Regions from separate parts of the Kitasatospora sp. NPDC088351 genome, predicted to be linked through region 1. Evidence: predicted binding sites of a transcription regulator. Region 1 holds the regulator's gene; the other holds the start of a gene.
What was found. The regulator HrcA, encoded in region 1, represses chaperone genes, less so after heat shock. The targets are predictions, from matches to a motif close to TTNGCACTCNGNNNNNCNGAGTGCNAA.
Positions count from the first base shown of each region.

Region 2: a site for HrcA is predicted at 5,094-5,120, ahead of AB0P06_RS11545 (FmdB family zinc ribbon protein). Genes of this name have one in related genera too.

Region 1 covers NZ_JBFBIL010000015.1:32-4,954, forward strand. The annotation lists gene dnaJ (molecular chaperone DnaJ) at 88-1,230, opposite strand; gene hrcA (heat-inducible transcriptional repressor HrcA) at 1,304-2,338, opposite strand; gene htpX (zinc metalloprotease HtpX) at 2,600-3,520, shown strand; gene AB0P06_RS13935 (hypothetical protein) at 3,543-4,127, shown strand; gene AB0P06_RS13940 (DUF3097 domain-containing protein) at 4,171-4,923, shown strand, end outside.
Region 2 covers NZ_JBFBIL010000011.1:69,432-77,872, reverse strand. The annotation lists gene AB0P06_RS11560 (penicillin acylase family protein) at 1-1,382, opposite strand, end outside; gene AB0P06_RS11555 (potassium/proton antiporter) at 1,699-3,189, shown strand; gene AB0P06_RS11550 (MFS transporter) at 3,592-4,995, shown strand; gene AB0P06_RS11545 (FmdB family zinc ribbon protein) at 5,132-5,458, shown strand; gene mscL (large conductance mechanosensitive channel protein MscL) at 6,132-6,551, shown strand; gene AB0P06_RS11535 (hypothetical protein) at 6,585-6,818, opposite strand; gene AB0P06_RS11530 (sigma-70 family RNA polymerase sigma factor) at 7,043-8,014, opposite strand.

The DNA of each region.
Region 1 (4,923 bases):
GGGGGCGCGCGGGGCGCGCCCTCCCCGCGGGCCCGGTCCGCGCGCTCCCCGCGCCCCTCGTGGTGCTTGCACACTCCTGCGGGCGCCTCAGCGCCCGTTGAACGCGTCCTTCAGCCGGGAGAACAGCCCCTGCTGGCCGGGCGCGAACTGGCCGGACGGCCGCTCCTCGCCGCGCAGCACGGCGAGGCGGCGGAGCAGGTCCTCCTGCTCGGCGTCGAGCTTGGTGGGCGTCTGCACCTCGACATGCACTATCAGGTCGCCCCGGCCGCCACCGCGCAGGTGGGTGATGCCCCGGCCGTGCAGCGGGATCGACTGGCCGGACTGGGTGCCGGGCCGGATGTCGAGCTCCTCCAGGCCGTCCAGCGTCTGCAGCGGCACCTGGGTGCCGAGCGCGGCGGCCGTCATCGGGATGGTGACCGTGCAGTGCAGGTCGTCCCCGCGGCGCTGGAACACCGTGTGGGTGGTCTCGGCGATCTCGACGTACAGGTCGCCGGCGGGGCCGCCACCGGGGCCGACCTCGCCCTCGCCGGCCAGCTGGATGCGGGTGCCGTTGTCGACACCGGCCGGGATCTTGACCGTCAGGGTGCGCCGGGCGCGGACCCGGCCGTCGCCCGCGCACTCCGGGCACGGGGTCGGCACGACGGTGCCGAAGCCCTGGCACTGCGGGCAGGGGCGGGAGGTCATGACCTGGCCCAGGAAGGACCGGGTGACCTGGGAGACCTCGCCCTTGCCGCGGCACATGTCACAGGTCTGCGCGGAGGTGCCGGGCGCGGCGCCCTCCCCGCTGCAGGTGGTGCAGGTGACGGCCGTGTCGACCTGGAGTTCCTTGGTGGTGCCGAAGGCGGCCTCCTCCAGGGTGATCTCCAGCCGGATCATGGCGTCCTGGCCGCGCCTGGTCCGCGAGCGCGGGCCGCGCTGACCGGCCGCGGCGCCGAAGAAGGCGTCCATGATGTCGGAGAAGCCGAAACCGGCCGCGCCCGCGCCGAAGCCGCCCGCGCCTCCGCCGCCGTTGGGCGAGAGAGGGTCCCCGCCGAGGTCGTAGACCTGACGCTTCTGCGGGTCGGAGAGCACCTCGTAGGCGGCGTTGATCTCCTTGAACCGCTCCTGCGTCTTCGGGTCCGGGTTGACGTCCGGGTGCAGTTCGCGCGCCAGGCGCCGGAACGCCTTCTTGATCTCGTCCTGCCCCGCATCCCGTCGGACGCCGAGTACCGCGTAGTAGTCCGTGGCCACCAAATGCTCCGCTTGTTCCGCCTGTAGTAGTGCTTGCGACTGGGTACCACCATCGGTCTGATGGTGGCTGTTCCTACGACTCGGCCAGGATCTGGCCCACGTACCGTGCCACCGCCCGCACCGCCCCCATTGTGCCCGGATAGTCCATCCGGGTCGGACCGATCACACCCAGTTTGGCCACGCTCTCGTCGCCCGAACCGTAACCGACGGAGACGACCGAGGTGGAATTGAGCCCCTCGTAGGCGTTCTCCCGGCCGATCCGGACCGTCATCCCCGCGTCGCCGGTCTCACCCAGGAGGCGGAGCAGGACGACCTGCTCCTCCAGCGCTTCCAGCACCGGCTGGATGGTGAGCGGGAAGTCGTGGCCGAAACGGGTCAGGTTGGCCGTGCCGGCCAGCATGATCCGTTCCTCGTTCTGTTCGGCGAGCGCCTCGAAGAGCGTCGCCAGGACGGTGACGACGGCCGGCCGGTCGGCCGCCTCGAAACCGGCCGGCAACTCCTCCAGCAGCCCCGGCACCTCGGGCAGCCGCTGCCCGACCGCGTGCGCGTTGATCCGCGCCCGCAGATCCGCGAGGAGGGTCTCGCCGACCGGGCCCGGGCAGTCCATCATCCGCTGCTCGACCCGGCCGGTGTTGGTGATCAGGACCAGCATCACCTTGACCGGGGCCAGCGCGACCAGCTCGATGTGCCGGACGGTCGACCGGGAGAGCGAGGGGTACTGGACCACCGCGACCTGCCGGGTGAGCTGGGCGAGCAGCCGGACCGTCCGGGCGACCACGTCGTCCAGGTCGACCGCGCCGTCCAGGAAGTGCCGGATCGCCCGCCGCTCGGGCGCGCTCATCGGCTTGACCTCGGCGAGCCGGTCGACGAAGAGCCGGTAGCCCTTGTCGGTGGGGATCCGCCCGGCGCTGGTGTGCGGCTGGTGGATGTAGCCGTCCTCCTCCAGCGCGGCCATGTCGTTGCGGACGGTGGCCGGGGACACGCCGAGGCTGTGCCGCTCCACCAGGGCCTTGGAGCCGACCGGCTCCTCGGTTCCCACGTAGTCCTGGACGATGGCGCGAAGCACCGCGAGCTTGCGGTCGTCCAGCTGACGGACCTCACCGGCCATGGGGCACGCACCTCCGTCTTCGCACGTTGTCCGTAGTGACATGTGTCCGTTCTGGCATGTTGCGGGCCGTTCTGGGAGGCCCCGGCTTTGGCACTCTGAACAGCCGAGTGCCAGAACCGTACCTGCCAGTGTAAGGCCCGGGTCCGACGGCAGGAACGGCCCGGCCCGAGTGATCCTGCGCGCAATATCCGGCGCGCGGGTGATGCCGAGGGCCCGTCCGGGTGGCAGCATCGAAAGCGAACGGCTAACGGAGGAGCAGCGATGTCGAGCTCGGGCCAGCACACGCGCTTCGCACCCGACCGCGGCCTGACCGGCCGCATGGTCGCGACGATGTTCGTGATCGGGCTGCTGTACGTCGGATTCACCGGCCTGCTGATCGTGCTGCTGCGCGGGGCCTGGCCACTGATCGTGCTGATCTCGGGCGGTCTCTTCGTGGCCCAGTTCTGGTTCAGCGACAAGATCACCGAACGGGCGATGGGCGCCCACCGGGTGAGCCCGGAACAGTATCCGCAGCTGCACGGCACCATCGACCGGCTCTGCGCGCTGGCCGACATGCCCAAGCCGCGGGTGGCGGTCGCCGACAACGACATGCCGAACGCGTTCGCCACCGGCCGCAACCCGCAGAACGCCGTGGTCTGCGTGACCACCGGGCTGCTGCGGCGGCTGGAGCCGGAGGAGCTGGAGGGCGTGCTGGCGCACGAGCTCTCGCACGTGGCGCACCGGGACGTGGCGGTGATGACCATCGCCGGGTTCCTCGGGGTGCTGGCCGGGGCGATGACCCGGATCGCGATGTACGGCGGGTTCATGGGCGGGGGCCGCAACAACAACGACTCCAACGCCGCCATCGCCGCGCTGATCATCCCGCTGGTGTCGATCGTGGTGTACGCGATCAGCTTCCTGCTCACCCGGCTGCTCTCCCGCTACCGGGAGCTGGCCGCCGACCGCGCCGCCGCCCAGCTCACCGGCCGGCCCAGCGCGCTCGCGTCGGCGCTGACCAAGGTGACCGGCCAGATCGCCGCGATCCCGTCCAAGGACCTGCGCCAGGCACAGCCGTACAACGCCTTCTACTTCGCCCCGGCGCTGAGCGCCCGGGAGACCGCCTCGCAGCTGTTCTCCACCCACCCGTCGCTGGAGCAGCGACTGGAGCAGCTGGCGAAGATCTCGGCCCAGCTGGGCCGCTGAACCACCTCGGGAAAGGACCGCCGTGGGATTCCTGGACGCCCTGTTCGGGCGCACCAAGCCCGTCAAGCCCGACCTCGACCAGCTGTTCGGGGTCCCCTCGGCGGCACTGACCCTGGAGGCGGCGACCGGCTTCCGGCCGACCGGTCTCGGCTCGGTCTGCTTCGCGGCCGTCGAGGGCGGGGCGTTCGGCGAGGTCGAACGGCAGGTGCGGGCGCTGCTGGACGCCGACACCGAGCGCGGCGGCGTCCCGGTGGAGGCCTCCAAGGACGGGTACGGCTACTCCTGGCTGCTCGCCCGGCACACCCCGGAGGAGCTGCCGGAGCTGGTCAACGACCTGCACGCGGTCAACAGCGAGCTGGAGGCGAACGGCTTCGGACCGCAGCTGCTCTGCTCGCTGGTGGCCTTCCGCGACGAGCGGGGGCAGTCGCTGGCGCTGGTCTACCTGTACAAGCGCGGCACCTTCTACCCGTTCGCGCCGATGCCGGGCGGCGGGGAGAAGCGGAACAGCCCCCTGGAACTGCAGGTCAACGCCATGCTCGGGAACGACCTGCGGCTGGAGAAGGACCTCACCCGCTGGTTCCCGGTCTGGGGCGCGCCGGGGCTCTGACCTCCCGCCGGCCCTCCGCCGGATTTCCCTATAGTCACCTTCCATGCGCAGCCACCAGTACGGACCCGACCTGACCCCGCCGTGGAAGCGGCAGCAGCCCGCCCCGGAGGTGTCCGCCGAGCGGGACCTGGTGGTGGAGGAGGCGGCGACCGGCTTCTGCGGAGCGGTGGTGCGGTGCGAGAAGACCGCGGAGGGCTTCACCGTCACCCTGGAGGACCGCTTCGGCAAGCACCGGGTCTTCCCGCTGGTGCCGCGCGGCTTCCTGCTGGAGGGCCGGCCGGTCACCCTGGTCCGCCCCCCGGCGGCCGCGCCCGCGCCGTCCCGGGCCCCCGGCCGCACCGCCTCCGGCTCGATCGCCGTCCCCGGCGCCCGGGCCCGGGTGGCCCGCGAGTCGCGCATCTACGTCGAGGGCCGGCACGACGCCGAGCTGGTCGAGCGGGTCTGGGGCGACGACCTGCGGATCGAGGGCGTGGTCGTCGAGTACCTGGAGGGCGTCGACGACCTGCCCGCCATCGTCGCCGACTTCGCCCCCGGCCCCGGCCGCCGCCTCGGCGTCCTGGTGGACCACCTGCTCCCCGGCACCAAGGAGCACCGCATCGCCGCCCGGGTCACCGGCGACGCCGTCCTGGTCGTCGGCCACCCCTACATCGACATCTGGCAGGCCGTGAAGCCCGCGAGCGTCGGCATCCCCGGCTGGCCCGGCGTCCCCCGCGGCGAGGTGTGGAAGGAGGGCGTCTGCCGCCGCCTCGGCTGGCCGGCGGACACCCCCGCCGCCTGGAAGCGCATCCTCGCCTCG
Region 2 (8,441 bases), on a different contig from region 1:
GCCGTCCACTGCAGGGCGACGCCGTAGCCGCTGGTGGAGCGGTCCGGGGCGGCGCTGCCGTTCGGGGCGTACTTGCCGACGTTCTGCTGCTCGGTGCTCTGGTCGGAGATCAGCGGGGCACCGGTCTGGGTGGTGCGGACGGTGATGGTGCGGTCCTCGCCGCCGGCCACCTTGATGGTCTCCTTGCGCAGCTCGAACTTCACGTCCTTGCCGTCGACCTGGTAGGTGTCCGGGCCGGTGACCTTCTCCAGGAAGAGGTCGGTGACGTCGGCGCCGAGGTTGGTGAAGCCCCAGGCGATGTCCTTGTTGTGGCCGATCACCACGCCCGGCATGCCGGCGAAGGTGAAGCCCGAGACGTCGTACTGGCAGGTCGGCGAGACGGTGCGGCAGTGCAGGCCCATCTGGTACCAGACCGAGGGCAGGCCGGGGCCGAGGTGCGGGTCGTTGGCCAGCAGCGGCTTTCCGGTGGTGGTGTGGGTACCGGCGACCACCCAGGAGTTGGAGCCGATGCCCTGGCCCTGACGGCCGAGCATCTGCGGCATCGCGTCTATCCGGTCGGTGACGTCCTTGAGCATCGCCTTGGTGGCGGCCGCGCCCTGGGCGGTGGTCCCGGCACCGGCCTGGCTGGAGCCGTCGGCCGGGCGGTAGCTGTCGCCGACGACGGTGCCGGTCTTCACGATCGTGCCGTTGCGGGCGTACGGGTACTCCGGGTACAGCTCGGCGATCTTCTCCGGACTGAAGTCCTGGGCGAGCAGCGAGCGGTCGATCTCCTCCTGGAGGTTCCCGGAGAGGTTCCAGGCCATCGCCTTGAGCCAGGCGACCGAGTCGACGGGCGTCCACTGCTCGGGCTTGTAGCCGCTGTTGACGACGCCGAGCAGGGTGTACTCCAGCGAGGCGCTCTGGCCGCCGGGATGCTCGGCGAGCCAGGCGTTGACGCCGTCCGCGTACGCCTGGAGGTTCTTCTTGGTGTCCGCCGAGAGCTGGGTGTCGTACTCCTTCTGCGCCACCTGGCGCCAGCCCATGGTGCGGATGAAGGAGTCGGTCTCGACCTGGCCGTCGCCGAACATCTCGGAGAGCCGGCCGGCGGTGATGTGCCGTCGGACGTCCATCTCCCAGAACCGGTCCTGGGCCTGCACATAGCCCTGGGCGCGGAAGAGGTCCGCGGAGGTGTCGGCGTAGAGCTGCGGGATGCCGTTGGCGTCCCGCTTGACGTCGACCGGCGCGCTCAGGCCCGCCACCTTGACGCTGCCGTCGACCTCCGGGAAGGACGCGCGGACCGCGGCCACCCCCCGGTAGCCGCCGTAGCCGGCGCCGGCCACCAGCAGCATTACCAGCACGATCACGATCAGACGGGCGCGCCGGAACTTCTTCGAGCGGGGCATCTGGGTCCTTGCGGTCCTCGACTGGGGGGCGGGCGGGCGTGTCCAGGGCACTCGGCCATGGCAGGGCACCACATTAGGCCGAGTCGGCTGGCGGGCGTGCACGGGGGACGCTCACCGTGGGATCGGAGGAGGTCAACTGGGAAGCCCCGGACGCCCGATGAAGGCCTGTGTGAGAAGCGAAACTAAAGATATGGCAAAATGTTAGACTGAGTAACGATCCGCAAGGGGAGCATCGACCCTTGCCGGTCGGCTCCCCCTTCGGCCTCACCGCCGTCAGACACCCCGCCCGCCCCCAGCCCGCTCGAGGTGCCCCTGCGTGAATGTCGACCACCTGAACCAGCTGCTCCTCGAGTTCTCCGTGATCCTGCTGGTCGCGGTGGTTGCCGTGCGCATCTCGACCCGATCAGGGCTACCAAGCCTGCTGATCTATCTCGGGATCGGCGTCGCCCTCGGCCAGAACGGCCTCGGCGTCTCCTTCAACAACGCCGCACTGACCCAGGTGCTCGGCTACGCCGCCCTGGTGGTGATCCTGGCCGAGGGCGGTCTCAAGACGAGCTGGCGCGAGGTCAAACCGGTGATGCCGGCGGCCACCGTGCTCGCCACCGTCGGCGTCGGGGTGAGCGTCTTCGTCACCGCCGCGGGCGCGCACTGGCTGGTCGGCCTGGACTGGCGCACCTCCATGCTGCTCGGCGCGATCGTCTCCTCCACCGACGCCGCCGCCGTCTTCTCGGTCCTGCGGATGGTGCCGCTGCCCCACCGGCTGACCGGCCTGCTGGAGGCCGAGTCGGGCTTCAACGACGCGCCCGTGGTCATCCTGGTCGTCGCCTTCGCCACCACCGGCGAGCTGGACTCCTGGTACGTCCTGATCGGCACGATCGCCGCCGAGCTGGCGATCGGCGCGGCGGTCGGCCTCGCGATCGGCAAGCTCGGCGCGTACGGCATCAAGCACGTCGCCCTGCCCTCCTCCGGCCTCTACCCCATCGCCGTCATGGCACTGACCGTGCTCGCCTACGCCGGCGGTGCCCTGCTGCACGGCTCCGGCTTCCTCGCCGTCTACATAAGCGCCGTGATCCTCGGCAACGCCAAACTGCCGCACGGCCCGGCCGTCCGCGGCTTCGCCGACGGCCTGGCGTGGATCGGCCAGATCGGCATGTTCGTGCTGCTCGGCCTGCTCTGCACCCCCGGGACGATGGGCTCCGCCGTGGTGCCCGCGCTGGTGATAGGCACCGTGCTGGTCTTCCTGGCCCGGCCGCTGTCGGTGATGCTCACGCTGACCCCGTTCCGGCTGCCCGGCCGCGAGCAGGCGCTGCTGAGCTGGGCCGGACTGCGCGGGGCGGTGCCCATCGTGCTGGCCACCATCCCGATGGTGGCGGGCACGCCCAGGGCCCAGGACGTGTTCAACATCGTCTTCATCCTGGTCGTGGTCTTCACCCTGCTCCAGGGCCCGACCCTGCCCTGGGTCGCCAAGCGGCTGCGGATCTCCGAGGGCTCGATGGGCCAGGACCTGGGCATCGAGTCCGCGCCGCTGGAGAAGCTGCACGGCCACCTGCTGTCGGTGGCGCTCTCCCCCGCCTCCCGGATGTCCGGCGTGGAGATCGGCGAGCTGCGGCTGCCGGCCGGCGCGGCGGTGACCCTGGTGGTGCGCGAGGGGAACAGCTTCGTGCCCGACAAGGCAACCGTGCTGCGCGGCGGCGACGAGCTGCTGGTGGTCACCACGGACGAGGTCGGCGAGGCGGCGGAGCGGCGGCTGCGGGCCGTGGACAAGGGCGGCAAGCTCGCGGGGTGGCTGAACGGGCGGGGTGACTGAACGGGCGGGTGGCCGGCCGGGCGGTCCCGGGCGGTGGGCGCGGGGGCTTCTCCCCGCGTTCACCGCTGTTCACCGGCCCGGCACCTTCATCCGGCGGGACAGTTTTGGATCTGCCCTGTAAAGTGGGGGTCAGCGCGCTATCTACGCGCGTATACGTATGATGGTTGATACACACCCAGCATCTGCCTGATGCAGAGTTGGCGCGACCGCTCGGCGGCCGCGGCCCGGCCCTCGGCGCACCGCGCCGGCCCGGCCCGGTAACTACCCCGGTCGACGCGCGAGAGGACGACTCTCGGCGCCGTCGGGGCCGTCCCATGTCCCTTCCGCGCTACCAGGCAGCAGGAAGGACCGACCGTGACGGCCCGCCGAACGGTCGACAACACCGCGGACACCCGCGCCGCCCTGGACACCGCGGACGCCCGTACCGCCCCGGACACCGGTGCCGGCGCGCCCGCCCGGATCGGGTACGGCGCGCTGCTGCGCACGCCCGGCGTCTGGACGTTCCTGGCGCCCGCGTTCGCCGCGCGGCTCCCCTACGCGATGCTCAGCCTGGGCATCGTGCTGCTGGTCCTCGACACCCACGGCTCGTACGGCACGGCCGGCAGCGTCGCGGCGGTCTCGGCCGTCGCCCAGGCCCTCATCGGCCCGCAGACCGGCCGGCTGGCCGACCGCTACGGCCAGGCGGCCGTACTGGTCCCGACCGTGCTGGTGCACGCGCTCTCGGTCGGCGCGCTGATCGCGCTGGCGCTCGGCCACGCCCCGGTCTGGAGCCTGTTCCTCGCCGCCGCCCCGGCCGGCGCCAGCGTGCCGCAGGTCGGCGCGATGGTCCGGGCCCGCTGGGTCGCCAAGCTCTCCGCGGACGGCGCGCCCGCCGCCAAGCTGAACACCGCCTTCGCCTTCGAGTCGGTGACGGACGAGTTCACCTTCGTGATCGGTCCGGTGCTGGCCGGCGCCATCGCCACCTCGGTCAGCCCGTCCGCCGGGCTGATCGGCGAGGCCGCGCTGACCGTGGCCGGCGGGCTGGCCTTCGCCGCCCAGCGCCGCACCGCCCCGGCCCGGCACCCGCACCAGCCCGGCGTCCGTCGTGCCTCCGCGCTCGCCTCCCCGGGCGTCCGGCTGCTGGCCGGCGTGTTCCTGGGGGTCGGCTCCGTCTTCGGCGCCATGCAGGTCTCGGTGACCGCCTTCGCCGACTCGGTGGGACGGCACGGGGCCGGTGGCATCGTGTACGGGGTCTTCGCCGGCGGTTCGATGCTGGCCGGTGTGCTGTACGGTCTGGTCGCCTGGCGCAGGGCCGCGAGGCACCGGCTGCTCGCCAGTTACGCGCTGCTGGTGCTCGGCTGCTCGACGCTCTGGGCGATGCCCGACCTGGTCGCGCTGACGGCCGCCGGGCTGGTCTGCGGCCTCGCCATCGCCCCGACGCTGATCACCGGGTACACCCTGGTCGAGACGCTGGTCGCGGACGGCGCCAAGACCGAGGCCTTCACCTGGCTGACCGGTGCCATCGGCCTCGGTCTGGCGACCGGGTCCACGGTGGCCGGGCAGCTGATCGACGGGTGGGGCCCGTCGGCCGGGTTCCTGGTGACGGTGGCCGGTGCCGGGCTGGGCCTGGTGGCGCTGATCGCGTTGCGGCACCTGCTGGTCGCGCCGGGCGTGGCCGGTTCGGCGAACTCGGCGGGCACGCCGGACTCGGCGGGCGCGGTCGGTTCGGTGGACTCGGCGGGCGCGGTCGGTTCGGTGGACTCGCCGGGCGTGGAGGCGTCCGGGCGGACCGCGACGGCGCAGCTGGTGGGCGCGGTCAAGGGCTGAGCCGACCGGTCCGGGCGGTGGTCCGCGGTCGCGCCCCGGCTCATCTCACACCGGAGTCGCTGGACTGATCCAGCGGAATGCCGCATCATTGACCATCGTTAGCACTCATCAGGCGAGAGTGCCAGGAGGAAGACAAGTGCCCACGTACCAGTACCAGTGCACCGAGTGCGGCAACGGCCTGGAGGCGGTGCAGAAGTTCACCGACGAGGCACTGACCACGTGCCCCGACTGCCAGGGGCGGCTCCGCAAGGTCTTCTCGGCCGTGGGCGTGGTCTTCAAGGGCTCGGGCTTCTACCGGACCGACAGCCGTTCGTCCTCCAGCAGTTCGGTGGGCGCCGCTTCGTCGTCCCCGGCGGGGGGCCCGTCCTCGGTGTCGTCCGGCGCGTCGTCCCCGTCGACCGCCGCTTCGAACGGCTCGGCCCCCGCGGCGAGCCCGGCTCCCGCGGCGAAGTCGGCCGGCTGAGGCCGGAGCGGCTCAGGCCGGGTACCGCCGAACCTCTGGCACCCCGGCCGATCCAGGCATTCGAAAGGTCCGTTGACCCGTTTTTTGGCGGAGTCGGCGGGCCTTTCGCATTCCCGTCGCATTCCCGGAAACGGGCAGGCTCACCCGTGTGGGTGTACGAAGTTATCCACAACCCCGGGTTTTCCACAGGATCCGAAAGAGGGGTTCCGTCCGCTGTGGGCGCGGCGCAGAGTGTGGGTCACAAGAGACCGGCCCGGTTGGGGCCGGCGCCCTGCGACCACCGGTGGTGCCCGATGACGACCCCGAGCTTCACGCTCCCCCTCCCCCTCACTCTCCCGCTCTCGTCCCCGCTGCCCCGCGCCCCGCAGTCGGCTCCGGCCCGGAGATACACCGCTCCGCCGCCCGCGCCGGCCGTCCCGCCGCAGCGGGAGGTGCCCCGGTTTCCGCCGATCCGGCGCGGTGCCGGCGGGTGGCACCGGCTGTGGCACCCCGTACGGCGGCGGGGCGGGGTGCCGGTTCTGGTCCTGCTCGCCGTGGTCACCGCGCTCGCCAGTGGACCGGCGCGAGCGGCGCTCTGGCCACCGGGAGCCGCGGCCCTGCACCAAACGGGTTGCCAATTGGGAAAGGAGGAAGATCACCCGTAACCGGACAACGACTTCGTCGTTCACGCGACATGAAAGGCTTCAAGGAATTCCTGCTGCGTGGAAATGTCGTCGACCTCGCCGTCGCCGTTGTCATCGGTGCGGCTTTCACCAACATCGTCAACGCCTTCGTCAAGGGCGTAATCAATCCGATCGTCGGTGTTTTCGGAGCCAAGGATCTGGCGTCCTACAGTTCCTGCCTCAAGGGTCCCTGTGCGGTCAGCGCGACCGGCGAGGTCACCTCCGGCGTCTTCATCCTGTGGGGCTCCGTGCTCAGCGCGGCCCTGCAGTTCCTGATCACCGCGGCCGTCGTCTACTTCTGCCTGATCCTGCCCATGACCAGGTTCGCCGCCAAGCGCAAGAGCCTCGCCGAGACGCAGATCGAAGCCGAGGCCAAGGAGGTCGTCCTGCTCACCGAGATCCGCGACGCGCTGGTCACGCGGGAGCGCTGACCGCCCCCGCCGACGGCGGACCCGTCGACCCCTTCAGTCCCCGTGGTGCGGCGGGCGCTGACTCAGGTACCAGTCCAGCCCCCGTCCGCCACCGCCCCCGGAGCCTGCTCCCGGGCGGTCGCCCCAGCCGGCGTCGGTGTCGTCCCGGGACTGCTGGTCCAGCGGGTCCCGGAAGACCAGCCGGGCCTTCGGCGCCTTCTTGTCCTCGTTCCCGCCCTTGGCGCTCTCGGCGCTCTCGGCACCCCGTACCGAATCCTGCTCGCTCACCGACCCGCCTCCGTTGTTCACTGTCGTCCCGATCCCCTGCCGCTTCTACCCGTACCCCCACCTGCCCCTACAGCCTAGAAGCTCGCCGAGCCGCCGCCGTCGGGAGAGAACGGGCCTTGGTGCGGAGCGCTCCGCAGCACGGCCCGCCACGACGGTCACGGCACGCACAGCACACCCGCACGCGGCCTGCCGGCCGCTCCCCTCGGGCTGGGAGATCAGGCAGCTCAGGCAGCCTCGAAGCCCGAGTGGTCGGCGATCCGCTTCAGCTCGGCCAGCGCGTGCTTCTCGATCTGGCGGATCCGCTCACGGGTCAGCCCGTGCTGCTTGCCCACCTCGGTCAGGGTGCGCTCGCGGCCGTCCTCCATCCCGTACCGCGACCGGATGATCGATGCCGTACGGTCGTCCAGCCGCCCGATCAGACCGTCCAGTTCCTCACGGCGGAGCATGACCATCACGGCGTCCTCGGGGGAGGTCGCTCCGGTGTCCTCGACGAGGTCGCCGAACTGGGTCTCACCCTCGTCGTCGACCGACATATTGAGGCTGACCGGGTCCCGGGCCCAGTCCAGCACGTCCTTGATCCGCGCCTCGGTGGTGTCCAGCTCGGCCGCGATCTCGGCCGGCTCGGCCTCGCGGCCCAGCTCCTTGGACTTCTCCCGCTGCACCCGCCGGATCCGGCCCAGCTCCTCGACCAGGTGGACGGGCAGCCGGATGGTGCGCGACTGGTCGGCGATCGACCGGGTGATCGCCTGCCGGATCCACCAGGTGGCATAGGTGGAGAACTTGAACCCCTTGGCGTAGTCGAACTTCTCCACCGCCCGCACCAGGCCCGCGTTGCCCTCCTGGATGAGGTCCAGCAGGGGAAGGCCACTGCGCGGGTAACGGCGCGCCACAGCGACCACGAGACGGAGATTGGACCGGATGAAGACGTCCTTGGCGCGCTCGGCGTCCTCGGCTATCGCCTCCAGCTCCTTGCGCTTCACGCCTTTCGGCAGTTCGCCCGCTTCCAGCAGGTGCTGGGCGTACACACCGGCCTCGATCCGCAGCGAGAGCTCGACCTCCTCGGCGGCATCGAGCAGGGGCGTCCTGGCGATCTCGTCGAGGTACATACCGACCAGGTCGCGGTCGGCCTCAAGGTTGGTCGGGCGGGCCGCGCGAGTCCGGTCGGCCCTGTCGCGAACGACGGCACGGGTGGCCATGCTTGCTCCCTTTGCTGGTATTGCCGGGGTCTGCCTGCCTGCCCCGAGAGGGCAAGAAATGCGGGCCCCGCAGGGCTCACACGTAACGATCCAACGAACAGATTCCGGACAACATTCCCAAGTCGCTCAGATTCTTCCAGCGATGCAGTATCCTGCCGATTTTCACCCCGGTTTTGGACGGAGGGTGACCACCCCGACACATCGGGTGCCAATCGGGCGACCGATTCGGAACGGACACCCCGTTGCGGCACGCCGCTTCGCAACTCCTCCACATCGTGAACCCATGGGCCGCCGCCCACGTTCCCGCACCGTCCGGCCAACATTGCCGCCGGACCCGACGGCGAGCGCCTTCGCTTTCACCGGCGCACACACCCCGGCGTGCGCAAGTTCTCCGCACAAAAGATGCAAAATCGCTATCACCCCGCTG